3 regions of the Bifidobacterium crudilactis genome follow, and region 1 is predicted to be linked to each of the others. Evidence: riboswitches for the same ligand, from Rfam matches in the RefSeq annotation. Region 1 holds a riboswitch; each other region holds the start of a gene.
What was found. Region 1 has a riboswitch for thiamine pyrophosphate ahead of DB51_RS05575 (TenA family protein). Riboswitches for the same ligand answer to the same signal wherever they lie in the genome.
Positions count from the first base shown of each region.

Region 1 (10,899 bases):
ACGTTCTGGGATTGCAGTGCTTCTTCACTCACATCTCTCACAGTAGCGGGTAATCGACCGTTCAAGAAGTTTTTTCCAAGCGAGAACAATCACCCCGATTATCTCCACAACCGTGAATACCTTTGGAAACAGCCAAGACTCGCTGACGCGACACGCAATTTGCATAATCCCATACATGTAGTTATAGTAGTGACTCGTGCTTGGAGGTAAGCATTCAGGCATGAAAACGCAGTAATGCGGGCATAGCTTAGTTGGTAAAGCGCGACCTTGCCAAGGTCGAGACCGCGGGTTCGAGTCCCGTTGCCCGCTCGAGGTCCGAGACATAAGACCAGTCACGGTGGGTTAGCCAAGCGGTTAGGCAGCGGCCTGCAAAGCCGTTTAGACGAGTTCGACTCTCGTACCCACCTCGAAGTCGAGAGACTGACCGGGCGGTTGGCGCAGCGGTAGCGCACTTCCCTGACACGGAAGGGGTCACTGGTTCGATCCCAGTATCGCCCACAAGGACACCGAGTCCTTTCACAAACTCGGGCGATTGGCGCAGCGGCTAGCGCACTTCGTTCACACCGAAGGGGTCGCAGGTTCGATTCCTGCATCGCCCACAGTAATACTTCTTATAGCGGGCGTTTGTGCTCGCTGTTTTTGGATTTGGCAGCACTCAGGATAGATTCCGAAATCTTTGACCGGCGCCGGACCCTTTCAGGTCAGTGAGGTGTGTTTTCCCCGCTGTCAAGCCAGCATTGCGTCTAGCTCAGTGTCAATATCGTCGAAGCGTTGTACTCGTGGGTTTTTCAGGACTGTTCCGCGCGTGACAACGAGTTCCGGATGCACGAAGCTTCCCCAATCGAGTAATGGGTTTTCTGCGAGTAGGAGCATGTCTGCGGAGAAACCCTTGCCGATCTGCCCGGTGATGCCATCGAGTCCCAGGATTCTGGCATTCTCCCGAGTGGCGGCATGGATGGCTTGGATGGGTGTCAATCCACCGAAACGCTGTAACAGCGCCAATTCGCGCCAGGAATTGTATTGGGTCACCAAGGTCATGCCCGTATCGGTGCCCATGCCGATGGCAATGCCGTGTGCTTTCGCATCATGGATGCCCTGGATCATCTCGTCTACTGCTATATGGGCATTCGCAACCACGATGTCGCTGACCCCGGTAATGTCCTGGTCGAGCTTCACCAGCGGCAGCGCTGCGGACAGCGTGGGAATCAGGGCTGACCAGCCCCGCAGCGACAAAGGATTGTCGTGAAAGAGGTCAACGATCTCATCATTCATCGCACAACCGTGTTCAATGGTATCCACGCCTGCACGTAATGCCATGGTTACGCCTCGTGCGCTCTGTGCATGCGCCGCAACCAGCAGACCGGCTTGGTGGGCTTCCACGCATACGGCGGCCATCTCTTCTTCGCTCATTTGAGGACGTCCCGCATCGCCGATTTTTCTGGCATCGGTGACGCCACCTGTCGCGGCGATTTTTATTGCGCTGACGCCATTCATGATATTGATACGCGTGTTCTTCCTCGCCTGCCAGGGTGAATCGCCAATCATGGCTATCTGCGGGCTGCCATGACCTCCGGTGATCGCCAGGAGCGGTCCGGATGCTAGCATCCGTGCACCAAGCTCCTTGCCGCTGTCGAATCTGCGTTGCAAGGCAACGGCCTCATATCCCACGTCTCCGACTGTGCGGAACGTCGTCACGCCAGACAGCAGCAAAGTTCTGGCGTTGACCTGCGCACGTCGTCTTGACAGCACAGTTCCGATGGGGCTGTGGAGCACTGAGCTGACGGCGTGTTGGAAGGTCGCACCTGTCAGAAGCTCGGGCAGCGGCTTTCCATCTGAGAAAAGATGCACATGAGCGTTGATCAGCCCGGGAAGTAGATATTTGCCTCTGCCATCGACCCGGTGGCAACCCTCCGGGATTGTCGTCGTGTCTCGAGGTCCGACAGCGGTGATGGTACCCTTACCGTCCACGACGACGTTGTACCCTCGCAGCAGACCGTCTCCGGCGCGCTCGTTGACGATATTGACATTACCGATGGCGAAAGAAGCATTCATCGTATTCGTCCCCTTGCTTGGTCATGTAGCTCAGGGGCGTCCGGATTGGGTTGCAAACCATTCATACGGCACCTAGGAGCCAGGCGTGGACATCCGCCACATATCAGCATCATAGCGCTCGGTTATGGCGATTAAAGTGTAGTGGCCCCGGTATCCGTACCGGATTACTGTCGTGGACACGACAGCGGCTCACGCACACGATGCCCGCAGCATGCGTGAGCTCGGCTGAGGTGCTCAGCCCCGTACGACCTTATCCCTGCCGTCTTCCCACGCATACGCGTCATCGAAGAACCCTAGTTCATAATGCACGGCATTGGCGAAGCAGTCGGCGACGTCGTCATTCTCGGGGTCGGCAACCCTGTTGAATTCTTCGATGAGGAAATCCACCCATTCGGTGAAGTCCTCGCCGCGATGCACCTCTACCCATCCCACGTTCTGAGCTTTTTCGGGCATGCTTGTCCCGTGGGCGGTACGTTCTTCGGCCCAGTCCAGATACATGGATTCCGCCACGACCAGAACGGCCAGGGCCTGGGCGTATGAGTGCGCATCCACGGTCTGTCGGTACAGCTTTCTGAAACCTGTGGAGGCAGGCGTCAGCTCAGGGGAGAGCAGCTCCTCCTCGCTGACGTTGAACTGGCTGAATCGTTCATGAAAATAGGAATTCTCATCGTTCGCGATGAATCCCAGTTGCTGTCCTAGCCTGACCTTCGCGGACATGGTGTCGGCAGTGGCTATAGCCTCTCCCATCAGCGAATAGAAATCGTATGAAAACTGCCAGTCCTGAATCAGATAGCCACGGAGCGTCTTGTCGTCGAGACGGTCATTCACCAGTTCGTTCACAAAACGATGGTTGACGGCCCGCCCCCAATCCTTTGCATAACGGGTTTTCAATGTGTCGTAGGCAGTGGCGTTCATCGTGCGACCCTCCAAGACAGATGCTGAGTATGGTCGGCCGCATGCAGTCCAAGGCATGTCTGGCCGCTCCATGAGGGTCTAGCAGGAATTTGTGGTGATGTTCTCAGAGTCATAGAAATGACATCCCTTCGTCAGTATTAGCTGTATCAGGTTCGACGGGTTTTTCTCAGCCTGGTAGGGCACCCCGTGTCGGGAGAAACACTACATCGCGGCAAGGATGACCGTCGCGGACATGGGCATGTCGCTTCATACAGTGGGTACAGCGGTTATGGGCGCCTGCAGGAGGGAAGCATCACCGCTTTCCACTGATTGCAGGGCCTTGCGCGCGGCGTGCACAAGGCAATCTACACTGTGTCGAGGCAGATGAACGGTGAAGTGGCACGAAACGCTGTCAATCGTTTGACGTAAAACGATTGACGTGTTATTTTGAATTCAGCATTCCAGCAGAGCAGCAACGGATACGCATTACTGCGGTTCGTACGGAATGCACAGCAACTTCTGGTTTCGTCGAAGACGAGGCAGTTGGGGAAGAACAGAATGAAAGGAAGAAATCATGGCACGACGAGGTGCTAAACAGCGCTTGTTCTCATTGGCAGCAGCGGCGCTTGCATCAACGATGGTTCTTGCCGGATGCGGAGGTTCCGGAAGCGACGAGGCCACCGTTGACGCCAATGGAAAGCCGATTGTAAAAATTCTGATTACACGCTATTCCACGGATGTGGCGATGAAATCGATGAAGTGGACGAAGGATATCGAAAGCGCCTGCGACTGCACCATCAAGTGGGACGATGTCGCTGATTCCTCATGGAGTCAGCAGAAGTCTGCGGTTCTGGCTTCCGGAGATGTGCCCGATGTCTCTATCTTCACCTTCGATCCCACGGACGGCGAGCAGTATCCCTACTTCGAGGATTTGTCGAAGCATATGGACCAGATGCCGAATGTGAAGAAATTCTTCGACACCCAGACCAGCGCCAAGAAGATGGTTGCGGACAAGGAAGGGCACGTCTACGTCCTGCCCTCGGACAGGGGCGAGAACTACCGTGTGTCCTCGAACCATATGTTCATCAACAAGACATGGCTCGACAAGCTCGGTCTGCAGATGCCGACCACCTGGGATGAATTGACCAAGGTGCTTACCGCATTCAAGACGCAGGACCCGAACGGCAACGGCAAGGCCGACGAGGTACCCTTCAACATGCGACGTATCGACACCACCGGATTCTCCCTGTGGAACCCCTTCGTGCTGTTGAATTCGATGGGCATCACCACCAGCTTTGCAGGCACCTCACCGTCATTCCAAGGTATTTACGTCAAGGACGGCAAAGTAGGCAACTTCCTGGAAAGCGATGCTTACAAGAGTGTGGTCAAGTATCTGCACTCCCTGATGGAGCAGGGTCTGATTCCTGCCGACGCCTTGACTCGAGAGGATTCCGCCATCACCGCCGATACGGTGAGCGACGGGCAGACCGCCAAGAGCGGCATGATCGTCGGCTGGGCGACCACGGACTTCGAGAAGCTGCAGGACCAGTACGTCGCACTGCCTTCACTCAAGGCCACGGCCTCGACTCCAGACTCGGACGTTACCTGGGACGCATCCCAGGACCTGACGGAACTCTCCAACCACGCCATCGCCGTATCCAAGGACGCTCCGAACAAGGAAGCCATCTACAAGGTCGTCAATGCGCTCTACGGCGAGAAGGTCTCGGTCCAGCAGTACTACGGCGACATCCCCGAGGACGTCACGAGTTCCGACAACAGCACCTACACGGTAAACGACCGCTGCTTCGACTCGAGCACGAAGGACCCGTGCAAGGCCACCGCGGATCGTTTCGCAGGCTGGATTCCGGATAATGCGACCATCAAGAACGACAAGGCCAGCGAAGCCCTGCGAGAGGCCGACTCCGCCTACACCAAGGCCTTCGCGAACGTGGATGAGACCAAGGATGTGATGCCGATCTACGTGCGTCCGGATGTGGACGACCAGACCACCATCACCAACAACAACACCGCGGTCCTGAACTACGCGTTGACCAAAACGGCAACCTGGATTCAGAAGGGTGGCGTGGACGCCGATTGGGACGCCTATGTCAAGAAGCTCGACAGCGTGGGTCTGACACAGAACGTCAAACTGTGGCAGAAGTACTACGACGAGTACACCAAGAACTGATCACAGGCTAGCTAACGCAATCGGAAGGGAAGCGCAATGACCCAGAGCGCAACAGTCGCAAGCGTAGCGGCCGGGCAGACACAGGTAACCCCTGGTATGCAGGATTCTACGCAAATGGTTCCAGTCGCAGCGGCAGCGACAACAGGCAAGACGCGCAAACGTCGTGAAAAGCACCCGGCCATGCCGAAGAACGGTTCATTCGTCTCACGGCTACGGGAACATTTCAGGCGCTACTGGCAATTATGGCTGATGGTGACACCGGCCATGTGCTTCATCGGGCTGTTCGCCTACGTCCCCATGTACGGTGTTCAGCTCGCCTTCCGAGATTTCATTCCCAGCAAGGGCCTCACCGGAGGCCCTTGGGTCGGACTCAAGTATTTCAAGCAGTTCCTGGAATCTCCGATGTTCGGCAATATCATGAAGAACACCATCTCCATAAGTCTGTGGACCATGGTGATGGGTTTCATCGCCCCGATTATCCTGGCCCTGCTGATCAACCAGATCGGCAGCACCAAGGTCAAGGGATTCGTGCAGACGATCACCTACATGCCGCACTTCATCTCGACCGTGGTCATCGTGGCCATGATCAATATCTTCCTCACTCCGGGCACGGGTCTTCTGGGCCGTTTCCTCGGTGACACCAGCCTTCTGGGCAATCCGAACATGTTTACGCCGATCTACTGGATCACCGAGGTCTGGCAGCATGTCGGCTGGAACTCGATTATCTATCTCGCCGCGCTGTCAAGCGTCGACACGGCACTGTACGAAGCCGCGAAGGTAGATGGAGCACGCCGCTTCCAACTCATTCGCTACGTGGACTTCCCGACCATTCTGCCGACCTGCGGAATTCTGCTCATCCTCAACATGGGCAGCGTGCTCAATGTCGGTTTCGAGAAGGTGTTCCTGATGCAGAACGCATTGAACCTCTCATCGTCCGAGGTCATATCGACCTACACCTACAAGATAGGTATCGTGTCGAATCAGTTCTCGTATTCGACGGCAATAGGCCTGTTCAACACCTTAATCAACTTCGTGTTCCTCGTCATCGCCAATGCGATCTCGAAGAGAGTTTCCGAAACAAGTATCTTCTGAGGGGAATCACCATGACATCAGTAAGTTTGCAAGGCAATTCCGAACATCCGGAAAGCTCGAAAATCAGTGGAAGCGGCATTCCCTGGAACAAGAAAACCAAGCAGTCCAAAACCATCAGCGACCATATCGCCGATGCCGTCGTCGCCATTCTGGTGGTCGCGATTATCGCCGTGGTGCTGTATCCACTGTGGTTCATCGTGATAGCCTCCTTCTCCGACCCGACCAAGGTGGCGGTAGGGCAGGTGCTGACACTGCCGAAAGGCACGAACTTCACCGGATACACCAAGATATTCGCTGATTCCAGAATCTGGAACGGCTATAAGAACACCTTGATCTACGCCTTTGCAGGAACGGCGCTGAACATGGTGGTCACACTGCCGGCGGCCTTCGCTCTTTCTCGCTCGGAGTTCAAGCCTCGACGCATCATCATGTTCCTGTTCACCTTCACGATGTTCTTCGGCGGCGGTCTTATCCCCAGCTACCTGCTGTACAAGCAGATAGGCATCCTGAACTCGATGTGGGTGTTCATCCTCCCGGGTGCGGTGAGCGTGTACAACCTCATCATCGCCAGGTCCTTCTTCGAGACCTCCATTCCCGAGGAACTCCATGACGCCGCGCAGATAGACGGCATGTCCTATATCGGGTATTTCGTCAGAATAGTGCTGCCCTTGTCAAGCGCGATCATCGCGGTAATCGCCCTGTACTATTTCGTCGGTCACTGGAATGATTACTTTACCGGCCTGATCTACATCCGCGACGCCAGCAAGCAGCCCTTGCAGAACGTGCTGCAATCGATTCTGCTGGCCAACCAGACCAACTCGAACAGTGCGGGCATGACGGCCGTGGCGGCGCAACGATTCGCTGAACAGATCAAGTACGGCGTGATTATCGTCTCCACCCTCCCGTTGCTGGTCATGTACCCGTTCCTGCAGAAGTATTTCAACAAGGGTGTGATGATCGGCGCCATCAAGGGCTGATTCGAAACGCACGGTCCCGCCGGATGAACCATCCGCAACAATCCGGCGGGACCATACGGCCGCAAGGCCATACGACGGCAATACGTGATGTTATGAAGAATTAGAGGTGTTCTCATGCTTTCCAGGTTCGCAATGAGCTATGAGCGTCTGTGCAGAACGGTGGTGATGATTTTCGTCGTGAATGCGGCGATGTTCTTCCACACCCTGCTCGGCGCGGTGCTGGTAGGGTTTTTCCCTTCGATAGCCGCAGCACACACCTGTTACAGGTCGTGGTTGCTTGACGAGGACAGGTCCTGGACGGTCAAACACACGTGGAAGACCTTCCACCTTGCATGGAAGCAGGAACTGGCATCGGCGAATGCCTTCGGATGGCCCCTGGGGTTGTGCTGGGCACTCTTGATATTCGACTACTGGGTCGTCAACTGGCATGACGTCGGAGGGCACATCGGCATCGCGGTCTCGGGGGCGTTGGTGGTGCTGATCGCCGTATTCGGCGTGTTTACGTTGTTGGCGTGGGTGCTGCGCTCCAATTTCGAGGAGTCGGGTCTTTGGGTAGCCAAGACGACGATGCAGATGGTCATCGCCAGGCCGCTGTCCAGCCTGATGATCACTCTGCTGTTCCTGTTGAATGTCTGGGTGTGGTACACATGGCCGGGCGTCCTGGTCGTGTTCGGATTGTCGATTCCCGCATTTCTCTCAAGCATAGTGGTGTATTCATACGCCAGACTTCCGGGAATGGATATTCACAGCACGGTTTCAGGCGTGAAAGCGCCACGGTACACAACGGAGGGCAAATAGCCATGACATCCACAACGACGCCGCAAAGCATTCTGGAACTTGACGCGAAGACCTTCGACGCACGCGGCTACACGAAAGCGGAATTCTTCGTCGAAACGGACTTCGTCCCGTCGGAGGACAAAGCCGAAGCACAGGCAGGCGTGGCGCTTCTGGAGAGCGGAAGCGAAGAACGACATGAGGCTTTGCTCAGTCGTCCATTGCGCAGAGGTCATATCACCCTCTCCATCAATCCGGGTTCTTCATACCGCTTGGAGGTCTCCCATGCTCGCATCACCTATGCATATCTGTCTGGCGCAGACGACGACCTTGATAGGGGCATTGCCTTCCTGGTCACGCAGGACGGAGGACCAGCCATCGGAGCATGGCGGGAACTCCATGTGCGTGAAATCGACGACCTGGGCGGATGGTACCGTTCCCTGTCGCGGCCACAGGCACATTTCGAACCCTTCGACCATTGGATGAACGACCCCAATGGTCTGTGTCGTTTCCAAGGCAGATACCATATGTTCTTCCAGTTCAACCCCTACGGGTGGAACTGGGACAACATGCATTGGGGCCATGCGGTCAGCACCGATCTCGTGCATTGGACGCACCTGCCGATAGTGCTGTACCCGCAACCGGCTTTGCATGAGGACGACACGCATTCGGGAGGAGCCTTTTCAGGAAGTGCCGTTCCTGTGGATGCGCACGGCAGACCCTGTGCCGGGGACGAGGCACAGGCGATTCGCCTCTTCCTGACCCGGCATATGGAGCGGCACGGCGACCCATCGAGTCTGATCGAATATCAGACGAGCTGTGAATGCAGGGACGGGCTTAGCTTCGGTCCGGAAACCATCGTGGTGGAGAGACCTGATTCCTCGGAGGAATCCACGTCATTGGGGCTCGACTTCAGGGACCCGAAGGTCGAATGGCGATTCCCGGGAGACGACACGCATATGGTTGTGGCCACGAATGTGCCCAAGGACTCGGTTGCACAACAGGAATATCAACTCCAATGGTCGCCTTCATCGGATTTGCGGGACGGTTGGCATGCCGATGGGCCGAACGACGCCAGGGGAGACCGCAAAGGCGATGTCCAGCGCGTGCCGGCCATCGCCGCGTTCGATAGCACCGGCAAGATGATGGCATCCCGCGAGGGATGGCGATACCGTGGAATCGCCTTTGCCGATACGCAGCATACCGAGGCATTTACCTTTGAATGCCCCGATTATTTCCCTCTTGACGGCAATGATGTGGTTGTGGCCGCATTGATGAAATACCGTGACGGCGGAGGACGCTTCCAGCCGGTGATGTGGTACACGGGAGAGAGCCACGACCAGGCTTCAGCCACACGTTCAGGGCGGGACGTGGTCTTCCAGGCTTCCCAGGCGGGCCTGTGCGATTTTGGCAGCGGGTACTACGCGGTGCAATCCTTCGAGGACGACCTCGGCAGGCGCATTGCCATTGCCTGGCTTGCCGATTGGTTCGGAACCAGGACCGAAGGCGCTCATCTCGCCAACGGCGCCATGACGCTGCCCAGGGAGCTGCACGTACGTGACGGCAGACTGTACAGCCATCCGGTTTCCGAAGTGTACGAGCAACTGCTCGGTGCCACGGTGCTCCATCAGGAACTAGGGCCATGCGGCAGTGCGAAGCTCTGCGATGCGAAGGCTCTTAGTGTGCCTATACCGGGGAATGCCTATTACGCGGATATCGTTCTGCAGGACGATGCCGATTTCGACATCACCATCGCCGGCGATGCGCATGGGCATGCAGTGAATCTTGTTCGGGTCTCGGGTGTTACCATGCTGCGAACACTGGGTTCTCAAACCGATGCTTTGGAACTGCACGCGGGCATCACCGACGTGCGACGCATCGAAATCTTCTACGATCGCGGAATCGCGGAGGTATTCCTCAACAACGGAGAAGCGGCTGCGGCTCTGCTCAGTCCCTGCAATGACGAAGAAGGAGCTTTCCGTATGTCACAGGCGTCGCAGGACTCATCGGTTACGGTGGATTTGCGTCGTTTGCATGGCATATGGGAGCATCGCAGGTGATATGACCTCATCACAGGGTATGAGGCAAAACGATGTGCCTGTTCTGCCATAGGAGGTAGAGCAGGCACATGCGGTCAAGAGTTTTCCAACGGTTACGAGTGTTGAAAACACACTTGGACAGCTATCGGATGCCTTTGCGGTGACTCATCGAGTGCAGGCCGGGCATTCACCCATTTTCGTGCTGTATGCATGCAAGTAAGGCCGCAAAAAACTATACAGCCTTTGGTTTGTCCTGACATACTGTTTAGCATTGGCCTGCAATGAGTATCTAAATATCTGGCCCGGAGCATGCCCTATCGCAGATGCCTGCTACGAGCGGAACGAGGGATTCGACTCCTATGAAATCATGCGACTTTTGCAAGGCGGAAAACCCGGAAGAGGCAAAGTTCTGCAGAAACTGCGGCAAAGCTTTCGTTCCCACTGACCTATCCGAGGACACGGAGCAGCGTGATGCACGCCTTGCCGGGACTTCCGCGGAAGAAAGCAAACAGGCGACATCCTCGCAACCCGAATTGCGCCGGGATTCAGCATCCGCCACAACGCGACCCCTTCAAACACCTGCTCCGACATATAGCCCCTCAAATCCTGGGCCTGTCGTGGCACCTGCGGACGCCTCCTCCCTGCCGCCATACGGCCAACAGCGAGCACAGCCACCGGTGCAGATGCCGGTGGCAGTCCCAGTCCGACCGAATGCCTTCACACTCCTGATTCGTTGGCTGTGGGACTCCTTCAAACACCCATCCAGGCTTCAGCGCATCCCCTCGTGGTGGCCCATCGTGCCCATCGCGCTCAATGCCCTGGTGATTGCTTCGACCACCTATGCGATGCTGTCACATCAATATCGTTCGATGTCCAATCTCAC
Region 1 is NZ_JHAL01000002.1:767,994-778,892, reverse strand. Features, by position in the region: gene DB51_RS05605 (PAC2 family protein) at 1-32, opposite strand, end outside; tRNA gene DB51_RS05600 (tRNA-Gly) at 237-309, shown strand; tRNA gene DB51_RS05595 (tRNA-Cys) at 337-407, shown strand; tRNA gene DB51_RS05590 (tRNA-Val) at 427-498, shown strand; tRNA gene DB51_RS05585 (tRNA-Val) at 527-599, shown strand; gene DB51_RS05580 (metal-dependent hydrolase family protein) at 727-2,052, opposite strand; gene DB51_RS05575 (TenA family protein) at 2,287-2,967, opposite strand; TPP riboswitch at 3,074-3,164, opposite strand; gene DB51_RS05570 (extracellular solute-binding protein) at 3,521-5,134, shown strand; gene DB51_RS05565 (ABC transporter permease) at 5,315-6,226, shown strand; gene DB51_RS05560 (carbohydrate ABC transporter permease) at 6,238-7,203, shown strand; gene DB51_RS05555 (YesL family protein) at 7,318-8,001, shown strand; gene DB51_RS05550 (glycoside hydrolase family protein) at 8,004-10,037, shown strand; gene DB51_RS05545 (DUF6574 domain-containing protein) at 10,634-10,899, shown strand, end outside.

Region 2 (10,899 bases), 730 kb from region 1:
TGATGCTGTGGGGCGTCGAGCGCGCGATCGGCGGCTTTGCGGCCCTCGGTTCAAGCATCGACGTTCAGCACAAGATGCATGTGGTGCTGCCCGGGTCTCCGAACCGTGGCATTTTCGGCGGTGACGGCGCTTACGGCGAGGTCAAGTCGGCCTTCGATGCCATCGTGAATCGTGCTCGTGCCGAAAAGAACTGGTCCGACCGAGTGACCTTCGCCCATCCGAGAATCGGCTGGGTACGCGGCACCGGACTGATGGGCGGCAACGACCCATTGGTCGAGGTCGTGGAACGCCATGGATTGAAGACCTACTCCACGGAGCAGATTTCCTCCGAACTGCTTGATCTGTGCACGGTGGACGCCCGCATCAAGGCCATCAATGGGCCATTGAACGTGGACCTCACCGGTGGTCTCGGCGATGCCCCGATTGATATCAAGGCGCTTCGTGCGGAGGCCATGGCGGATGCCGCACACGATGAAGCCGCACGATCCTCGACAGGGGAGCATGTGCAAGGCTCGTCCGAGAACGACGCTTCGCTGGGCGATGCCCCGGAGGCAGTCATCAAGGCTCTGCCGACACCGCATGTGCCAAGCCAGCCGCATGTGAATCTCTCCGAGTGGAAGCGCGTGAGCGCCAAGCCCGAGGACGAGATAGTCATCGTTTCCGTGGGCGAGCTCGGCCCCTGGGGTTCGGGGCGTACTCGCTTCGAAGCCGAGTTGGGCATTCACTCCGACGGACGGGTGGAACTCACCGCGGCCGGCGTGCTTGAACTCGCCTGGAACATGGGTCTGCTCGTATGGCAGGACAGCCCGAAGGCCGGTTGGTACGACGCCGATGGCAATCTGGTCCCCGAAGAGGACATCGCCGAGCGCTATCACGACGAAGTCGTGGCACGCTCCGGTATTCGTCCCTTCGAGGAAGGCATGGGCAACGACTACAAGGACGGCACCGATGAGGAAGAGGCAGATGTCTTCCTCGACCACGATGTGGAGTTCTCGGTACCGACCGAGGCGGTCGCCAGGGAGTATGTGAAGCTGGATGAATCCCATACCTCCATCCGTCCGGATGACGAGTCCGGCGAATGGGTGGTCACCCGTCATCAGGGTTCCGTGGTGCGCGTTCCTCGTCGTGCGACGATGAGCAGAACGGTCGGCGGACAGTTCCCGAAGGGCTTCGACCCGCTCAAGTGGGGTATTCCCGCCTCGATGGTCGGTGCTGTCGACAAGATTGCACTGTGGAATATCGTCACCGCAGTGGATGCCTACATCTCCGCAGGATTCTCGCCTGTCGAGATTCTGCAGGCCGTGCATCCGTCAATGGTCGCCAGCACGCAGGGCACCGGTTTCGGCGGTATGTCCTCGATGCGCAAGCTCTATCTCGACCGTTTCCTCAACAAGGAGGTCCCGACGGACATCCTGCAGGAAGCGCTGCCGAACGTGGTCGCCGCGCATGTGATGCAGTCCTATATCGGTGGTTACGGCAGCATGGTGCAGCCCGTATCCGCCTGCGCCACCGCCGCGGTCTCCCTTGAAGAGGGTGTCGACAAAATCGCTCTGGGCAAGGCCGACTTCGTGGTGACCGGCGCGATAGACGACATCGGCGTGGAATCGGTGATCGGCTTCGGCAACATGAACGCCACCGCCGATGCCTCCGAGATGCTGGCGAAGGGCATCAGCCCGCGCTTCTTCTCACGCGCCAACGATCGCCGTCGCGGTGGATTCCTCGAATCACAGGGTGGCGGCACGATTCTGGTCACTCGTGGCGACATTGCGCTGCGCATGGGATTGCCCGTCGCCGGAGTCGTCGGATACATCCACTCCTTCGCCGACGGTGGTCACACCTCGATTCCCGCCCCCGGGTTGGGTGCGCTCGCAGCGGGTCTCGGCGGCAAGGATTCCAAGCTGGTCCGCGACCTGGATGCGCTGGGCGTTTCACCCGATGAGATCGGCGTGGTATCGAAGCATGACACCTCAACGAACGCCAACGACCCGAACGAGTCCGAACTGCACAACACCCTGGCTCACGCCATCGGTCGTGCCGACGGCAACCCGCTCTTCGTGATTTCCCAGAAGAGCCTTACCGGCCATGCCAAGGGCGGTGCCTGCATCTTCCAGATCAACGGTCTGACCCAGCTCTTCAAATCGGGTGTGATTCCTGCGAATGCCTCGCTGGACTGTGTCGACCCGAAGCTGCGGCGAGACGACCACATGGTCTGGCTGACCAAGCCATTGCACGTCGGTACGGTCAAGGCGGGTCTGGTCACCTCTCTCGGCTTCGGTCACGTCTCCGGTTTCGGAGCCATCGTCAACCCGGGTGCTTTCGAAGCCGCAGTGGCGAACACCGCAGGCAAGAAGGCTTTGGAGGAATGGCGCGAGAAGGCGAATGCCCGTCTGGCATCCGGTCAGCGTCACTTCATCGAAGGTATGATGGGCCGCGCCGAGCTGTATACGCCGATTGACAACCGTCGTTTCCATGAGGACGGCCACGGTTACGACGGTCACGAGGTCGAGAAGGCCATGTTGCTCGACCCCGAAGCCCGTCTGGGTGACAGCGGCTACTACGAGCGCTGATCTGACCGGTCCGAGTGTTTTCTGAAACTGTGCACACCCGCACGCAAGACACCTGTTGTTGAGGTGTCCGCGTGCCGATGTGCACAGTTTTTTTGTGGTGTTGCCGTTTGCATAGTGATTCTTGCTGCGCGTGGCGGGAGAATGGAATTATGAGCATTGACGATCTGCCCGCAGCGCGGGTTCTCGGACTGGGGCATGATGTGGTGGATGTGCAGGCCTTCGGAGAGCAACTCGATATGCCTGGTTCCACGTTCATGGCACTGTTCTCGGTGCGTGAACGCAGGCAATGCGCCATGCGTGCTCAACTCAAGGGAGACGGTGAAGCATGCCATCTTGCAGCCCGCTGGGCGGGCAAGGAGGCCGTCATCAAAGCCTGGGACGAAGCTCTCGGGGAGCTGCCTGCGCCATATGACGTCGAATCCATTCCCTGGTCGCGCATCGAGATTCTGGATGATTCCAGGGGGCGTCCGCATGTGGTGCTTTCCGATGGTGTGGAGCGACGGTTGCATGAATCCTTGGGTTGCGGCAGCGGCTCCGGCGAGGATGGCCGCATTGCCGGGCAGGCAGACATCGTCTGGCATCTGTCGCTCAGCCATGACGGTCCCATCGCTTCCGCGGTCGCCCTGTGCTGCCGGAACGCCTGAGATTTTCGGCGGCACAGGGCTCGGAGCTCAGGGCAATCTCCGCAGCTCCTCGTCGCTGAGCGTCAGCTGTGTGGCAGCGAAGGAATCCCGTATCTCATGAGGGTTGCGTGCGCTGGGAATGGTGATCAGTCGGTCGTATTTCGACAGCTCCCAGGCGAGCACCACGCGCTGATATGAGACACCACATTCCGCGGCGATGGCCTTGAATGCTTCGTAGGCCTGCGCGTCCACCGGGTCGAGGAATCCTCCCAGGGGAGACCAGCATACGAAGGCCAGGTCGTGTTTCTCGCAGTGCTCCATGGTGTGCAGAGGGTCGGGATATGACGGTGAGAACTGGTTCTGTACGGCGATGAGGTCCTTGCCGAGAACGCGCAGGGCTACGTCGATATCGGCGTTATCGACTCTTGAGATACCGATGGCGCGGGCCACGCCCTCATCGACCAAGCGGCGAAAGGCCTCCATCTGCTCGTCATAGGGGACCTGCGGGTCGTTGCAATGTGAATACAGCAGCCCGAAGCTCTCCACGCCCAGACGATGCGCCGATTCCTTCGCCTGCGAGATAATCGTTTCCGGACGCGCGTCGGCTTTCCAGCCGTACCGGCCTTGGGCGTCCACGGTTCGGGACCATCCGATTTTGCTCGCCACCAGAACCTCGTCCTGCGCGCCCTTCCATGTGCTCAGCGCGTCGTGCACCAAGCGCTCGCCGTAGTCCGAACGATAATCGTTTCCCCCGCTCGTAGCCGGGGATTGATGCCAGGATGGCGTCTGAGCGGACCGGGCCGGACGGTATTCAGGCAGGTAGTATGACCAGGCGGTGTCAAGATAACGCACTCCCGCATCCAGAGCGCTGTGGATGGTGGTGATGGCGGTGTCTCGTTCGGGGCGTCCTTCGATGGACAGCGCCATGCATCCCATGCCCAGACGTGGGATGTCGACTCCCGCGAAGTTCATCCTATGCATTGATGACGTGGCCATCAGCGACCTGCTATATGAGTTTGCGAAGCATCTTGAGTGGAAGCCTCTCCAATGGAAACATCCGGAGTGGATTCGGCAACGGGGGAATCGCCTTGCGGGAAATCACCGAGCTCTATGCTGGGCGTCTGCATACCCAGAGCCTTCATCTCGGTGATGGGATTCATGAATTCGCGTTCTCTCGCAATCCTTCCCGCGCGCATTTCGAAGGAGTAGATGAAATGGTTCTGGTACGGAACGGCTTCATGACCGGGGAGCATCAGCGTTCCGCCGCCGTCGCATTCCGCCCAGAACTGGTTGACGTCGTCGGTCGACCATATGCGGATATTGCTCCACTGCCAATCCGGGAAATGCTCGGACGACCACACGTCGTAGAGGGCGATGTCGTCCCGGCCCTGTGCGAACACCGGTTCACCGCTGTCGGATGTCCAAAGACCGGCTATGCCGTCCTCGCAGAAGAGTTCGTGTCGGCGCAGCAGAGACTCGCCGTGTCCCGAATGCAGAAAACGCTCGACCACCTCGCGGTTGCGGATACGCTGCTCTTCGACGGAAGGGGATGCCTCGGCGGAAGGGGATGCGGAATCGTCGCGGCCGGTGGTCCCGGTGCTGCCTGATGCGGGTGCTGTGCTCATGCTTACATCTTGCCAAGGCGCGGGACATTGCGGATTCGTGTGTTGTCTTCTGGATGTCGCGTCCGTGCCGCAGAAGTATGCCTTTGCTCGAATGTCGACGCGTGAGGCGAATATCAGACTTGTAATCGAACGGGAGCCTGAACAGGCTGAGAGGAAGTCTCTGACTTCGACCGAGAACTTGATGCGGGTAATGCCGCCGTAAGGACATGGTTATTCGACGTCTCATGACGTCAACTCTTGTATCCCGTCGTTCGACGTAGGTGACACGAAACTCCCGTCGATGCTCCATCATGCCGATGGACGTCATGACCGAAGAGCTTCATATCGCTCAAGCCGTCCGACGGGCTTGCTGTCAGTGCTCGCGTTCCCGTGATTCGGTACCGATTGCGCGCCATCCTTGGGGATGCGCACGCGCCGCTATCGAGCGCACTCTTCGGGAATAGGGGGAGACAGCAGTGATTGTCAATGGAAAGCAGTGCACGCAGACCGGTGAGGTCAGTGTGTCCGACCTGCTTCGTGAGCGTGGGATGCAGGCGCAACGAGTGGCGGTCGAGGTCAAGGTGATATCGTCCCGCTGCGCAGGCACGCCGAAACGATGCTCCGAGACGGCGATAGCATCGAAATCGTCACCTTCGTTCAAGGAGGCTGAGGATGGGTATCCAGGAAGCTCAGAACGTCGCTGCGGCACGACGTGAGGAGACGCGGTGCAGGGCGGTGCGCGACGCCGGGAATCCCAAAGACATGGTGGATAGGCAGGAGCTGTATGACGCCCTGTATGAGCGCCATACCAAGCAGGTGCAGGATAGGCTTGACGCGGCCCATGTGGCCATTGCTGGCCTTGGTGGTCTGGGGTCGACCATTGCGGTCGCATTGACCCGCATCGGCGTCGGGCATCTGCATCTTGTGGACTTCGACCGGGTTGACATGTCGAATCTCAACCGGCAGCAGTATTTTCTCAGGGATCTCGGCCGTTTGAAAACCGAGGCTCTGCAAGGCAATCTTGCCCAGATAAACCCTTTCATCGATGTGCGGATTGATTCCGTGGCCGTCGATGAGCATAATGTCGCCTCCTTGTTCGCCGATGACGACATCATTGCGGAGGCTTTCGATGTGCCTGAAAACAAAAGCATTCTGGTGAACGGTGTTTTGGAGCATTTGCCCGCTGCAAAGCTGCTGTCCGCATCGGGCATGGCCGGTTTCGGCAGTGCCAACAGCATCGTTACCAGGAGGGTTTCCGAAGGCTTCTATTTCTGTGGCGACGGTGTGACCGCACCCACGCCGGGCAACGGGCTTATGGCTCCCAGGGTCGGCGTGGTCGCATGCCATGAGGCCAATATGATCACCAGACTCATCCTCGGACAGGATGAAGCCTGAATGTCGATATGACCGTTGATGGCATCTTCGGTCGAAGAGAAAGCATGATGATGAACAGTATGACTTCGGAACACACCACGGCGCAGGCTGATGTCGCTAGCTCCTGCGCGCAGGGGACCTCCTCGGGCGCGTTGCAGCTCGACGAACTCGTCGGCTCGGCCACCAACACCGCTCTGCTGCCCGCACCGAACAAACACGCCTTCGATGATCTGGCGACAGGGGAGCAGGATCCGCTGATGCTCGGCGGCCACGCATTCTCCAGCCGCTTCATTCTCGGTTCCGGACGCTATGATCTTTCCCTGATCGAGGCGGCCATCGAGAACGCCGGGACGCAGATCATCACGATGGCCTTGCGTCGCTGCAGGACTGCGGAGAACAATCTGCTTGACTACATCCCGGACGGCATCACGCTGCTTCCCAACACCTCCGGTGCACATGATGCAGGTGAGGCGGTTCGCATAGCCAGACTGGCCAGAGAGGTGTGCGGCACGGATTTCATCAAGGTCGAAATCGAGCATGAAAGCAGGTATCTTCTGCCGGACAATGCCGAGACGATTAAGGCGACCGAGATACTCGCGGCCGAAGGCTTCGTGGTGATGCCCTATATGCTTCCCGACCCTTTGGCCGCGACGCAACTGGAGGATGCCGGTGCGGCGTGCGTGATGCCTTTGGGGTCGTTGATAGGGTCGAACAAGGGTCTGGGAGCGCGTGATCTCATCGAGGTCATCATCGACAACGCTTCTGTTCCGGTGATTATCGATGCGGGGATAGGCCGTCCCAGCCAGGCTGCTCAGGCCATGGAAATGGGTGCCGACGCCATTATGGCGTATACGGCGATTGCCAGCGCGAGGAATATCCCGGTGATGGCCCGAGCGTTCAAACATGCCGTGCAGGCGGGGAGAGAGGCCTACCTTGCGGGCCTGGGCATAGTCACGCACGGTCATGCGGTCGCGTCGAGTCCGACCGAGGAATCCGATTATCTGGGGGCTTCTTCGGCATCCTGAGCAGATGGCTGCGATAGCGGTGGAGGTGATTGCGTGCAGGAATGCGGAGCAGCTCCGCTGGTGCCGCAGTTATCGCAGCTATCGCAGGTGTCTCAGCCATCGCAGATGTCTCTGTGAAGCGGGCTCAATCCTGAACCAGAGCGTTGGCGCTGGCCCGGATGATGGCTTGGGCCACCGTGTCGAGTGCGGGTGACGAGAGTTTCCACTGCTGCCAGAACAGGGGGAGCAGCAATGGTTCCTGTGGGGACAGCCGGACCAGGGTATTGCGCGGGTATGCTGCGAAACTGGTGGATGGAATCAATCCCCAGCCGAATCCGAGCGACACGGCATCGTTGTAGCCCGTGGATGTGGGCACGAAGTGCATCGGCGGATGCACTTTGGCTCGGGTGATGCGCCGGATGAAATGGTATTGCAGCTGATCGTCGCGGTCGTATTGCACGAGTGGCGCGACTTCAAGCGACTCGCGTGTGAGCCCTTCGGGGAACCAGCGTTCGGCGAATTCCGGAGTGGCTGCGGCGAAATAGGCCATCGAACCGAGTTTGGTCATCGTGCAGCCCTGCACGGGCGTGTCTTCGGCGGTGATGGCCGCCATCGCCTCTCCGGAGCGCAGCAGCCGTGTCGAGATGTGCTCGTCCTGACGTTTGATGTCGATGGCGATGGACTGTTTGACCACGGGAGCGAGGGCGGGCAAGACCCAGCCTTCCAATGAATCCGCATTGACGGCGATGCGGATGTTGACGGTGCTGCTGCGTTGTTCGCTTTCGATGCGTTGCGCGGCTTCCTCCTGGGCCAGGGTGATTTGCCGAGCCAAACGCAGCAGGAGCTGGCCCATTGCCGTTGCCTGCACCGGTTTGCTCCTTTGGATGACGATATGGCCGACTTGGGATTCCAGTGATTTGATGCGTTGGCTGATGGCAGACTGCGAGATGTGCATGACGTCGGCGGCGGCGTCGAAGCTGCCTTCCTCGATGATGCTTTGGAGCGCCATCAGCTGTTCGATGGGTATGGCCCTGATGCGTGCGGAAAGGTCGTGGGCTTCCAGCAAGGAGATGCCGTCGGTGGGGGAGCTGCCGGCTCCGGGGATGTTTGCGGCAGAGTTCGGTGAGTCTCCGCGATATTCGTTCATATAAGCAATACTAATATAATATAAATATATTTACTTGGACTTACCTGTCGCGCGAAGCTATTCTCCAAGTATGAATTCCTTGTTCCTCCCGATAATCATCTCGGGTTTCCTCAGCCAGGCAGGTCTGATAGTCGCGGTCGGTGCACAGAACACCTTCATCATCCGACAGGGCATCGCCCGCTCGCATGTGCCCGCAATCCTGATGATTTGCATCGCCGCCGACCTGCTGATGATTACCTTGGGAACACAGGGCATGGGTCAGATCGTGCAGAGCCACCCTCTCGTCATCAAGGGGCTGACCTGGGCGGGAGCGGCCGTGCTGTTGCTCTACGGCATCTTCGGATTCCGAAGAGCGTGGATACAGCTGAGAGCCATGCGAGCGGAACGTCGCAGGATGCCTGGCGAAGCCACGGGGGATGGTTCCACCGTCGAACAGGCCGGGAACGACGGCGCGCCGGTCGGTGCTTCGGAGCAGGGCGGCTCTTCCTCGACGGTGGCCATGAAGCCAGCGCAAACATCCCTGAAAAAGAGTGTGCTGTCCTGCCTGGGGTTCACTTTCCTCAACCCAAGCGTGTATCTGGACTCTATCGTGCTGCTGGGCAGCATCGCCGCGACCTACGGCAGCGACCTGCGGTGGTCCTTCGCCACAGGTGCGATGCTGTGCAGCATCGTATGGTTCCTGCTGCTTGGTTTCGTATCGAGCAAAATGGCGAAGCTCTTCAACAACCGTCTCGCCTGGATTGCCCTCGATACGACCATCGGCATCGTCATGGTGTTGCTTGCCGCGCACCTGGTACTGCAATAAGGCCTGCGATACGGCACTGATGCGAGTGTTATCGACAGGTGCCTCGATGATGGCGGCGTGCAGTGGCCCAAGCGCTGTACTCGAGTGCCACGCGCCCTGGAGATTTGCAGAGGATTGCATGGTCGCTGGGGTTTGGTCGTTGCATTGTGTATAATGACTCAGGTTGTTTATGAACAACACGCCTCGCGGGCGTAGCTCAATGGTAGAGCCTCAGTCTTCCAAACTGATTACGCGGGTTCGATTCCCGTCGCCCGCTCCACTCACGGAGCTGCAACGCTGCGGCATTCCAATGTTCTACGCCAGGCTATTGCAGAAATTCCCCTCGTCGGGTACATGCGGCGTATCTATGTCGTGACTGTTCCTCACGCCGTCGGCTCATCACATCGTTGGCCATCTCGACCTCAGAGAGTCGATAATCACGCGACGCGTAACAATCAGGAAACAGAAAAAATCATCGCCTGAAACTTGCATACATCATTGTATACATCATTACATACACCGGTACATACAGTGCCGAAGCTTACGGGGAGTAGCCTTCCCACGGCTTCGGCCTGCGCGTCTCCACGCTTCCGTGAGAAAGTTTGCACAATATGACACAAGAGAATCCCAGGACTCGCACCTCGGATACATCGTCCCGTGTGGTTCACGCGGATGCGATTTACGCCGACCTGCGCGACCGTTTGATGCAGGGGAAGGTGTCTCCTCTGGAGCGCATCACTGAAATCGCGCTTGCGGACCGTTATGAGGTCTCTCGCACCCCGGTGCGTGAGGCGATTACGCGACTCGTGTCCGACGGTCTGCTGATGCGCAGGAACTCCGGTATCTATCCGTATGTGCCGAGTTACGGGGACCTGAAGGAATTGTACGAGCTGCGGATTCTGCTCGAAAAGCAGGGGATTCGCCGTATTCAGGAGGGTTTGGGCCGCTCCGACCTCACTCTGCTCACTCAGATTCACGAGCACTGGGAAAGCCACCGGAATGACAGGCCCAGACCAGATGCGAGCTTTGTATCGGAAGACGAATCCTTCCACGTCATGACGCTCCAATCCGCAGGCAACGCCTCGCTGGTGACGGTGCTCAAGGACGTCAACCGCAAAATCAGACCGGTGCGCATGTTCGATTATCTGAGCGAGGACCGCATGCAGGCCACGGTTGACGAGCACCTGGCCATCATCGACCTCATCGTGTCCGAGCGCTACGAGGAAGCAATCGAAGCCTTGTCCACACACATCATGGTCTCTGAACAGGTGGTGCTCGAACAATCAAGTCACGCCTTGTCGTTGCCGCGTCTTTTTGGGGAGGGAATCTGAAATGGATAGAACGTCGTTGGAGCACAAGGCCCGAAGCCTGATGTCCCGTATCGGGGCGCAACAGGAATCGCTGGGCAGTGAGGTCTGGATATCCTTGACTTCGCAGGAGCGTTTGGAACAGGAGATAGCCAGAGTCGGTGACGCTTTGGATTCGGGCGAGTCGATGCCGCTGGCCGGGCTGTTCTTCGCCGCCAAAGACAATATCGACGTCGCAGGCTTCGCTACGACTGCCGCCCACCCGGACTTCAGTCATATGCCAGAGCGCTCCTCCGCAGTCGTGGCCGCTCTGGAGCAGGCCGGCGCAATCGCCCTCGGAAAGACCAACATGGATCAGTTCGCCACCGGACTGACCGGGTCGCGAAGCCCATATGGCGCGGTGCACAGTGACACCTTCCCCGACAGGGTCTCGGGGGGTTCCTCATCGGGTTCCGCAGTCTCCGTCGCCAAGGATTTCGTTGATTTCTC
Region 2 is NZ_JHAL01000002.1:34,191-45,089, forward strand. Features, by position in the region: partial or broken gene DB51_RS10585 (beta-ketoacyl synthase N-terminal-like domain-containing protein) at 1-2,567, shown strand, start outside; gene DB51_RS02350 (holo-ACP synthase) at 2,717-3,211, shown strand; gene DB51_RS02355 (aldo/keto reductase) at 3,239-4,186, opposite strand; gene DB51_RS02360 (PhzA/PhzB family protein) at 4,186-4,815, opposite strand; TPP riboswitch at 4,935-5,038, shown strand; gene DB51_RS10590 (hypothetical protein) at 5,271-5,510, shown strand; gene thiF (sulfur carrier protein ThiS adenylyltransferase ThiF) at 5,467-6,189, shown strand; gene DB51_RS02370 (thiazole synthase) at 6,249-7,193, shown strand; gene DB51_RS02375 (LysR family transcriptional regulator ArgP) at 7,318-8,319, opposite strand; gene DB51_RS02380 (LysE/ArgO family amino acid transporter) at 8,390-9,124, shown strand; tRNA gene DB51_RS02385 (tRNA-Gly) at 9,310-9,383, shown strand; gene DB51_RS02390 (GntR family transcriptional regulator) at 9,715-10,434, shown strand; gene atzF (allophanate hydrolase) at 10,436-10,899, shown strand, end outside.
Region 2: another riboswitch for thiamine pyrophosphate. It lies ahead of DB51_RS10590 (hypothetical protein); the one in region 1 lies ahead of DB51_RS05575 (TenA family protein).

Region 3 (10,899 bases), 190 kb from region 1:
AAGGGCAAAGGCGCGGGTTTCCATTCGGATGGACCTGACAGACGTCCGCGTCGCGACGGGGAGAAATCCTACGGTTCGCGCTCTCACGGTTCCTCGCAGGGGCAGGGCGGTGGCAGAGACTTCCACAAGCGTGACGGTGCGGATCGCAGAGAGCATGATTCACGTCGTGATTCCTCGTCAACCCGTGGCGGATTCCGTCCACGTCGTGACGGTGAGGGGCGCAACAGCGAGCATGGCTCATATGGCCGTCGCAACGGTGACGGGCAGCGAAGCGAAGGTCAGCGTGGAGGTCAGCGCAGGGAAGGATACCGTCCACGTCGAGACTACGACAATCGCGACGGTGAGCGTCGTTTCAATTCGCATAGGGACAATGAACATCGTTCCCCGAGACGGGACGATGACAATCGGAGCAGGGGGTACCGCGGCGATTCGCGCGGCGACTCACGAGGTGAGGATCGTCGCGGCGGAGAGCAGCGCGGTTCATTCCGTCGTGAAGGCGGCCAGCACGGCAACTATCGTGGTGGCGGCGACAATCGTCGTAGCTACGACCGCCGTGGCAACGATCGCGATAATAATCGCGGCAACGGCCCACGGCATGACGGTGGCCAGAATCATGGTGAGTACCGTCGCCATGACGGCCGCGGCGGATACGGTGAACGCAATAATCACCATGACCGCGGCGACCGTGGCGGGTATCAGCGTCGCGATGAACGCAGCACGGAGCATAGCGGCGACAACGCGCAGCGCCTTGACAAGCCACGACGCAACTCCGATGGCACCATATCCTTCCCATCGCAGAACCCGTATACGGACCGCCGTCCCGGAGAGCCGAAAATGCCGAAAGGCATGGAATGGTCGATGCTCTCCAAGGACGAGAAGGAACGTCTTCGCGGTCTGAGCAAGGAGCATGCCGAGAACGTCGGTCTTCACATGCTTGCCGCGTATTCCATCGAGGAGGAGGAACCCGAGCTGGCGCTGGAACACGCCAAGTGGATTGCCCGTCAGGCTTCACGCATCGACCTGGCCCGCGAGACGCTCGCATTCATCGCCTATCGTCAGGGCGATTACAAGCTGGCCTTGAAGGAGTTCCGTACCGCCTACCGCATGAACGGGTATCTGGATTATCTGCCTTTCATGGCGGATTGCGAACGTGGACTCGGCAACCCCCGCAAAGCCATCGAGGTGGCTTCCTCCGAAGAGTCGAAGCAGTTGCAGGGTGATGCCAAAGCGGAGATGTTCCTGGTGTACGCGGGTGCATTGGGTGACCTCGGTCTGTGGGATAAGGCCATTGAAACGGTGCACACCCTGTCCCTGGCGAAAGGTCTTTCCGGCGGATACCGTATGAGGGCCGTACAGGCTGAGCAGAACTTCCTGGAGCAGAATGGCCGCAGCGAGGACGCGCTTGCGCTCGAACCGCTTCTGGACAAGCTCGAAGCCCAGTATGCCGACGAGGATGACGAGGAAAGCTCACAGGACGTCGCCGTGGATTACGACCTTGAAAAGCTGTCGGACAGCGAACTGGAACAGATTGGCATCGAAGCAGAAGACGGCGGTTTTCGGAGGCGGTCATGAGTCGCTACATTCTGGGCACTGAGGGCCCTTTGGCCTCGAATTACGCCTTGTCGCTGCTGGATTTGGATGGTGTGGTCTACAGGGGCAAGAATCCTGTGGAGCATGCGTCCGAAGCTATCGCGGCATCGGAACGACTGGGTATGCGTGCCTCGTACACGACCAATAATCCCTCTCGTTTTCCGAGCACGGTAGCCGACCAGCTTCGAGGTTTCGGGCTGAGTCTGGGTGATGACCAGATCATCACTTCGGCGATCGTCGCGGCACGCATGCTGGCGGATCGTTTCGCGCCCGGCACTAAAGTCTACGTCGTCGGAGCGGAACATCTGCGGGACGAGCTGCGCAAAGCCGGTCTGGTCGTCGTGGACGATGCCGATGAGCATCCGGACGTGGTACTGCAGTCGTGGCATGCCGACCTGAGCTTCAATGAACTCGCGCAGGCAGCGTATGCCATTGAGGGCGGCGCCGAATACTATGTGACGAATCGTGATCTCACCATTCCACGTGAGCAGGGCATCGCCCCAGGTAACGGAGCCTTGCAACTGGCCGTTATCGCGGCGACCGGAAAGCAGCCTGTCGCTTCGGCGGGCAAACCCGAATCAGCCATGTACGACGAGGCCCGCGTGCTGTTCTCCGCAACGGATGACATCGTCCCCGTGGCCAAATCCCTGCCGGTCGGGGATCGTCTTGACACAGACATCGAGGCGGCCAACCGAGGCGGATACGACTCGCTGGTGGTGTTGACGGGCGTTGCAGACCCCCGTCAGATTCTCACCGCTCCGATGATTCAGCGACCGACCTTCATAGCCCGTGATTTGCGTGGATTGAATATGACGCATCCTCTGCCTCTGCGCAATGCAGATGGCTCATGGCAGTGCGGCGGGTCCGTGGCTTCCGTGGCTGACGGAGCGATACGGCTCGCTGCGGCAGAGCAGGTCTCCGGTCAATCGGACGACGGTCTCGATGCCTTGCGTGCCGCTTGCTGTGCCGTGTGGGAGACGGTGGATGCCGCCGGCGGCGCATTCGATCCTGCCGAGTTGAGCATTCCCTCCGCTTTGCTCGACATCTGAGATTCGGGGGAGTCATGACGGACGACATCGCAGGACACAAGCCGGACGAAACGCGGCCGACCCAGGCAGAAGCGCTCGAGGAATCCGTGTTTGAGCGCTTCCCCGGGCTGGACGGCATCGAGGAACAGGACTTCGACACGCAGATTGCCTCCTACTCCGAGGTTTTGCGGACTTTGGAGCAGGAACTGCAGCAGCACAGGAGTTGATATGCCGAATACCGGTGCCGGTGCAGGCGATACTCTGCACCGTCTTGATTCAGCAATCGTGGCGCGTGGACTGGCGGATTCCAGAACCCGAGCCCAGCGGCTTATCGACAAGGGCGCGGTGAAGGTCAACGGCGTTCTGGCCGGCAAAGCTGCGCAACGGGTGAGCGCTGATGACGAGGTGACGATTGATAAAGGCGATGATTACGCATCCCGTGGCGCGTACAAACTTCTGGGCGCATTGGAGCATTTCGTTCCCATGGGCCTGCCATCTCCCGGAGGTCGTCGTGGTCTGGATATCGGCGCTTCCACGGGTGGGTTCACCGATGTGCTGCTAAGGCTCGGAGCCGCAGAGGTTATCGCCCTCGATGTCGGTCATGGTCAGCTCATCGGACGTATCCGCGATGATTCGCGCGTGAGGGTGTTGGAAGGGGTGAACATCCGTGATGTGCAGCTCGAGAATCTGCCTTTTCAACCCGATTATGTGGTTTCGGATGTATCGTTCATCTCCCTGCGCTACGTGATTCCGGTCATCGCACGCTTGCTTCCGCCCACGGCTCCCGCCGTATTGCTGGTCAAGCCGCAGTTCGAGGTGGGCAAGGAGCATCTGGGCAGGCACGGCATTGTCGATGACGACGATTTGCGCAATCGTGCGGTCGACGGTGTCGTTGCCTGTGCACTCGAGTGCGGATTCACCGTCAAAGCCTGCATTCCATCTCCCATAACCGGAATGCATGGCAATGTGGAGTTCCTGTTATGGCTCGAACAGGCATCCTGAAGGGGTGGAATCCGGGTCGTTGCACGTCTGTGTAGGGATTTTCTTAGAGAACACGAGTATGTGCTTCGCGCGAAGACCGTTTTTGGCGGAATCATGCGGAATATGAATTCGCTGACCGCCTGTCTACTTGGAAATCACTACACAACAGGTATGGGCATCGTATTTCACGCACAGCCATGTTGCATAACAGGTGGTTTAGGATTGATACCGGCGACAGTGCGTCGGTGCAAGCACATCGGGTAATACGCACATCGGCGCATAGGTGCATCCGTGCATCAGCAGTAGGGTCGACGGACGAGGCCAGGGCCTATGCTCGGGAGCCCGATAAGGAAGGAACCACAGTATGGGCCAGCGAAACGCGGTAGTGGTTACGCACAGCCGCCTACGCAGCAGCGGAACGGTTGTTCGTGAGGCAGTCGAACAGTTGAAGCAATCAGGCTTTGCCGTGTCCATCATCGACAATCTTGAAGCGCCGGAGTTCGGCACGCCCTCGCCTGTGGTCAGTGAGGATACGGAGATTGTCGTGGTGCTCGGGGGAGACGGCACCATTCTGCGCGCTGCCGAACTGGTCAAATGCACGAATGTTCCCATTCTTGGCGTGAATCTGGGTCATGTCGGCTTTCTTGCGGAATTTGAAAGCTTCCAGATGAGCGAGGCGATGGGTAAGATTGCCGCCCATGATTACTCGATAGATTCTCGAATGATCGCGCACATCGATGTCTGGCTTCCGGGTGCCGAGAAACCCATCAGCGATTGGGCATTGAACGACGTGACCCTGGAGCGCTCCGACCGAGGCAAGATGGTCGAGGTCAGCATTCGGGTGGACGATGTCGAAATGAGTTCCTTCAGCTGCGACGGCGTCATCGTCGCCACGCCGACCGGTTCCACGGCATATGCCTTCTCTGCGGGCGGTCCTATTATCTGGCCGGATGTCAAGGCTCTGCAGTTGGTTCCGCTGGCTGCTCACGCCTTGTTCGCCAGGCCACTGATTATCGGCTCGGATTCGAAGTTCTCATTGGACATTCTCGACGAATCGACATCGGATGGTTGGATTTGCTGTGACGGGCGTAGACAGCTCGGTCTGCCGCGAGGAACGCATATCGAGGTCAGGGAGTCGCATGACACCCTGCGGTTGGCGCGACTGTCCGGTGTGCCGTTCACGAGTCGACTTGTAACCAAATTCGATTTGCCGGTCGTTGGCTGGCGAGAACACAGATTTCAGAAGGGTGCCCGACGTCTGCTGAATAATCAGCAGGGGCTGAAGGGGTTTGAGCCACCGGAGCAAGGCGAAGGTCAGCAGACCATTCGCCGGTAAAGAAGATGAGCGATGCTTGAGGAACTCGAAATACGCAATCTCGGTCCGATACGCCATGCCGTGTTGTCGCCACGAGCCGGAATGACCGCCATCACAGGTGAAACCGGTGCGGGAAAGTCGATGCTTCTGGACGCTCTGCGTCTGGTATCTGGGGCGGCAATTCAGTCGGGCAGGGCTTCTGCAGGAGCACAGGACGATGTCTGGGCTCAGGCGGTGTTCGCCGTGTCATCAGATTCAGCCGCCGAGGCTTTGGCGAAGGATGCCGGTGCGGTGGGGGATGACGGTGAGCTGTACCTCACCAGGTCGGTTCCTGCGCATGGTCGCTCACGAGCTTTGCTGAACGGGCGCACAGTGCCGCGAAGCGTGTTGGCGGGCATCGCCGCCCACATGATTACCATTCACGGACAGTCGGATCACATGCGCATAGCCTCCGCTGCCCGACAACGTGACTTTCTCGACCGATATGCCGATGATAGTGAGCAGTTGACGGCGTATGCGCAGTCATGGGAGGCCTTGCAGGCGATTATCCGCAAACTTCAGGCGCTGGATGGCGAGCAGGCGGCCGCACTGGCCCAGGCGACCTATCTGCGTGAATCCATCGAACGCATCAATGCTGTGGACCCGCATAAAGGCGAGGACGAGGAGCTGAAATCCCGCAGAGAACGCATCGAGAACGCTGCCTCCATCGCACATGGGGTAGCTTCCGCATTGAGTGCACTCGACCCCTCGCAGATGGACGTGGATGCGCAGCATCAGGGAGCTCTGTCGCTGATTGACGATGCCACACGGGCACTCGAGGACATCCACATCAAGGAACCCTTCGGCCAGGCGGCGGACACCTTGAAATCGTTGAGTCAGGAAATCAGCGATGTGGTGTTCACTTTGAGCGGTCAGATAGATGACGAGGACAGCCTGGGTGATCTCGACACCATCAACGGTCGTATCCATGAACTCGATGAGCTGACGAAGCGGTGGGGGCCTGGCATCGACGATGTGCTGGCATGGCGTGACCAGGCGGAAAACGATGTGCAGGACATGGACGCGTCCCCTGAGCGCTTGGCAGCCTTGCGTGAGGAGCGCGACGAGCTGTTCCGGCGCGCGCTCGCCGCGGCAAGGTCACTCAGTTCGGTGAGGCGGCAAGCTGCGGAACGCCTGAGTGAGCATGTGGGTACCGAGCTGGCTGCCTTGGCCATGCGGGGCTCCGTACTCGACGTTGTGGTGAGTCCCCGTGATGCAGGCAAAGGCGATGAGTCGGATGTTCTCGACGCTCACGGATGCGATGACATCGAATTCCTGTTCACGGCTTTTCCCGGAGCTCCGCGTCTGCCGATGGGCAAAAGCGCTTCGGGAGGAGAGCTCAGCAGGTTGATGCTTGCTCTCGAATTGGTGGCTGCAGAACGTAGTTCCGGTGCGCAACGTAGTTCCGGGGAACACCACGGTGACAACGACGAAGGCGTGTTCATCTTCGATGAGGTCGACGCCGGTGTTGGCGGCAAATCTGCGGTTGAGCTGGGCAGACGGCTCGCTCAACTGGCACGGAGCGCCCAGGTGATAGTCGTGACGCATCTTCCCCAGGTTGCTTCCTGGGCTGATACGCAGTTCGTGGTATCGAAGGGCGTGTTCGATGCACCCGTTGATGAGACGGCAGCGAAGCTTGAGGGCTCCGAGACCTCAGGCAGTCGTGGCAATGGCGAGAGCAACGACCGCAGTGAGAATGACGGGCATATTCCATCAGTGCATATTCCATCAGTGCAGACCGTGGTCCAGGAGGTGCGGGGCTCTCAACGTGAAAGGGAGATTGCCCGCATGCTGGCAGGTAGCGAATCCGAGACTTCTCTTCGCCACGCCCGGGAGCTTCTGGAATCCAGCAGTCTCTAGCGCCTTCCGGGGCGTGGGTGTGCATCGGCGGGAGTCTGCCCTGAGTTCTTCGGGAAGGGACAATTCCAGCCATCACTGCTCTTGCACGGTCACCCCGTCCTTGTCGGGTTTCGGCGGTACGGTCGGGATGATTCTTGTTACAGGGGAACTCGAAGGAGTTGAGAAAGGCAACGGGTGAACGGCACCCGGGCCTGACCCTTAGAACCTGTTGGCTAATACCAGCGTAGGGAGGAACAGCTATGAGCAGCTTAATACCCGTACTGTCGATTGCGGGGTCGGATTGCTCCGGTGGAGCGGGCATCCAGGCGGATATCAAATCCATGAGCGCCAATGGCGTATTCGCGATGTCGGTCATCACCTCAGTTGTCGCAGAGAACACCGCCCGGGTGATTTCGGTGTTGGATGTGGATGCGAGCATCATCGCCGACCAGATAGATGCGGTCTTCGAGGATATTCCGCCGAAGGCCGTCAAAGTCGGTATGCTCGACAGCCCGGACATCATGAAGGTCGTGGTTGACAAGCTCAACGAATATCAGGCTCCGAATGTGGTCATCGACCCCGTGATGTACGCCAAGAACGGTGCACCTCTGATGGACCCGTCATGCATCGGATGGCTTATCGAGACCGTGATTCCGCGTGCGGATGTCCTGACGCCGAATATCCCCGAAGCGGAGCGCATATCGGGCATGTCCATCACCGATATGGATTCGCAGCGTGAGGCGGCCCGCCAGATTCAGGCGATGGGGTGCGCCAGCGTGCTGGTCAAAGGTGGCCACGCCACCGGGGATGCGACCGATGTGCTGTTCGATGGTGAGCGTTTCTATGAGTTCACGGCTCCGCGCATTCACACCAAGAACACGCACGGCACCGGATGCACCTACTCTTCGGCGATTGCGTCGAATCTCGCCCTGGGGCTTCCCTTCCACAAGGCCATCGAGAAAGCCAAGCGATACGTGACGATGGCCATCATGCACTCCCTGGAACTTGGCAAAGGCAATGGGCCGACGAATCATTTCTGGGATTTGTATGCACATGGACTCGAAGGCTTCAAGGAGAACGAATGAGCCAGAAACTCAATGAGGGCAAGGGCGTCATCTTCGACCTCGACGGCACGTTGCTTGATTCGATGGGCGTCTGGGATGACCTGGATGCCGAGTCCTTGGCGAAGCGCGGCATCGAGATTCCCGATGATTTCGGCTCTACGGTAGCCTCGATGCAATTCCGTGACATCGCGGTATATACCATTGCCCGTTTCGGGCTTGACGACACGCCGGAAGAGCTGATGCAGGAGTGGAATGACATGGCGGCGAAAGCCTATGCCACCACGGTGCAATTGAAGCCACATGCGGCCGAGTATCTGCGGTATCTGCGCGAAAGCGGAGCCACGCTGGCCGTCGCCACCACATTGCCTCCAGAACTGCGCAATCCGGCGCTGGAACATGCCGGCATCACCGATTATTTCAACGTGATCTGCAGTGTTGACGATGCCGGCGGCAAAGGGAAGGAACATCCGGACGTGTATCTGCATGCGGCGGAACTTCTCGGAGTCGCGCCCGTACATTGCACCGTGTTCGAGGATTTGCTGGTGGGCATCGGCACCGCGAAAAGCATCGGCATGCACCCGTGGGCCATGTTCGACGCTTCTTCCGAACAGCAGTGGCAGGACATTTCGGCTTTGGCGGAAGGTGCGATTCACGACTTCTCCGATGCCCCGCGCGAACTGCGCTGAAGCATACAAACGCACAAACCGCACAAACCGCGCAAATCTCACAAATCCGCATTATTTTCCGAAACTGTGCAAACAACCACGTCTGGAGCTGCGAATCCGGCTGGTAGCGTGCCGAGATGCACAGTTTCGACTACAGGAGCATCAAGCCATGTCAACGAAACGTTCAGCAGCAACGCCAATACCCTTCGACCAACTCAGCAGGGCGGTCAGCACACCAATCGCGCGAAGGTTCTACAAGGTCGCCAGTGATGTGTGGCAGCAGGGATATGAGCAGCCCTTCGTCCAGGAGTTGGGTAAGGGGACGCTCTCCAATGAGCGATTCACCTTCTACATGCTTCAGGATTACCTGTATCTCAACGATTACGCCAAAGTTCACGCGCTGGCGATGACGAAAAGCGAGGACGACCGCATCATCGAGAGAATGGTGCAGGTCCAGCAGGCCATCGTGGGCGAACGCGAGCAAGTGCATAAGACCTATATCGAACGGTATGGCATCACCCGTGAGCAGATTGCCGGAGCCAGGCAATCGGCATTCGCACGGGCTTACACCTCGAATATGCTGGCGATTGCCTATGCCAAACCCTTGGTCGACGTGCTGGTCGCCGTATTGCCCTGCGCATGGGTGTATGCGGATTACGGCACTCGTCTGGCCCAGGATTTCAGCGAAACCTTGCCGAATAATCCTTATCAGGATTGGGTGGAGATGTACGCCTCCGATGATTTCTGGCAGAGCGCCGTGTGGCTGCTGGACATCATCGAAGACGAGACCAGAGACCTCAGCGCAAAGCGACTCAAAGAGCTGGATTCGATATTCCGCATCGGTGTGGAGCACGAATACATGTTCTGGGACAGCGCCTACCGCATGCAGCGTTCGTGGAAACCCGAATGGGACACACCAGACCGTCGCTGACGTACCGTCGTTGATTTGCGCCTGATTGGGATGCATCAACCATGTGCTGAGCTGGTTTTTACAGCTCGACGAACGAGATCATTGAGCTGTCAAGTACTCAGGGCGCATATGGCCGAGCTGAAAATTACTCGCACAGGAATGAATCGATAGTCATGCCATCGCATAACCTATACATCATGTATGATGTTACCCATCATGTTCGTTGCATGTTCCTTTCGCTGATTCAGGGCGTTTCGTCTGATTGATGCCGGTCGCGGGGGGGGGTGCTGTTTTCGCTTCGTTGGGTGGTGCTCTTATGGGTCGGTTGCGTGATATTCGTGCTCGTTTACGGTGTTCCGAGCGAAGTCGGGGAATATCCGCTGTGGCTGCGTTCATACTCGCCGGGTTTATGCTGTTGACTGGTGCGCTGATGTCTATGCCCGTGACTCAAGCAGTGGCGGATGCGAGTGATTACGGGCCCGATGGCTATTTCAGTTCTTTGAAGAACGAAGCTCAGCCGATGAAGATTCCTATAGTGTCAGAAGCAAAATTCCAGCGAATATTGTTCGGTAAGTCCGGTGATGGAATGCCGAATCCTGTATTTGAGATTGGTTTGAGCGATGTTGAAACCGTCGAAAATGACGGTAGATATCTTGTCATTGGAACGGGGGAGCTAAATAGCTCATTAAATTACGCTCCGACCACTGATAACGCAGCGGACATGTGGGGATGGTCAAAAACTACTTCGCTAACTTCAGGTGAGGCGTTATTGTGGGCTGAGGACGTGGTGTCATCCGTCGTTCAATACGACTCTTATGGGCATACTACAAATAATTCATTTGATTCGGACGAGTTTGCATCTAGCGTTGCGAAGGTGTCCAAGACAATGGATTCGAATAAATACTATTCAGATTTTGAATTATCCCTATTGGGAGATGCACAGGTACTTTCTGGGGTCTGTGCGAAGTCATCTGGCTGCTCGTCGGGCTATACAACTGAACAGTCTGTATCACATGGACAGTATCGTATTTTCCCATTATCTCTGGGGGACATGAAGTATTATTTCGCTAGGGATGTCGGGTGGGTTAATAATTTTAGTGATGTCTGTACCAAGCGTCGTTGTGAGGGTGGGGCTTGCAGCAATGGTACGAGTGGATACTGGTTACGTTCGGCATATTGGACAAACGCTGGATTGTCGTATGTTGCATCCGGAGGCTCTCCTGGGGATGCCCTCAAGCAGCCCATATATAGTCAATTGGGTTTCCGTCCTGCCTTGCGGTTGAATTTGTCCAATCTTTTGTTAACAGCCGCGAGCGATACGCAGGAACAGAGCGATTCAGCGAATCTACAAATGACATATGTGGAAACAAATAAGAATTTGCTTACATGGGATGTTAATTTGCTCGAGGATGAAGGTTCATATTCGTTGAGTTTGAGCGGTCTCTCAAATTTGGATGAGCATTCAGGT
Region 3 is NZ_JHAL01000002.1:573,019-583,917, forward strand. Features, by position in the region: gene DB51_RS04640 (hypothetical protein) at 1-1,572, shown strand, start outside; gene DB51_RS04645 (HAD-IIA family hydrolase) at 1,569-2,639, shown strand; gene DB51_RS04650 (hypothetical protein) at 2,654-2,845, shown strand; gene DB51_RS04655 (TlyA family RNA methyltransferase) at 2,847-3,620, shown strand; gene DB51_RS04660 (NAD kinase) at 3,964-4,935, shown strand; gene recN (DNA repair protein RecN) at 4,948-6,813, shown strand; TPP riboswitch at 6,945-7,060, shown strand; gene thiD (bifunctional hydroxymethylpyrimidine kinase/phosphomethylpyrimidine kinase) at 7,053-7,877, shown strand; gene DB51_RS04675 (HAD family hydrolase) at 7,874-8,542, shown strand; gene tenA (thiaminase II) at 8,691-9,452, shown strand.
Region 3: another riboswitch for thiamine pyrophosphate. It lies ahead of thiD (bifunctional hydroxymethylpyrimidine kinase/phosphomethylpyrimidine kinase); the one in region 1 lies ahead of DB51_RS05575 (TenA family protein).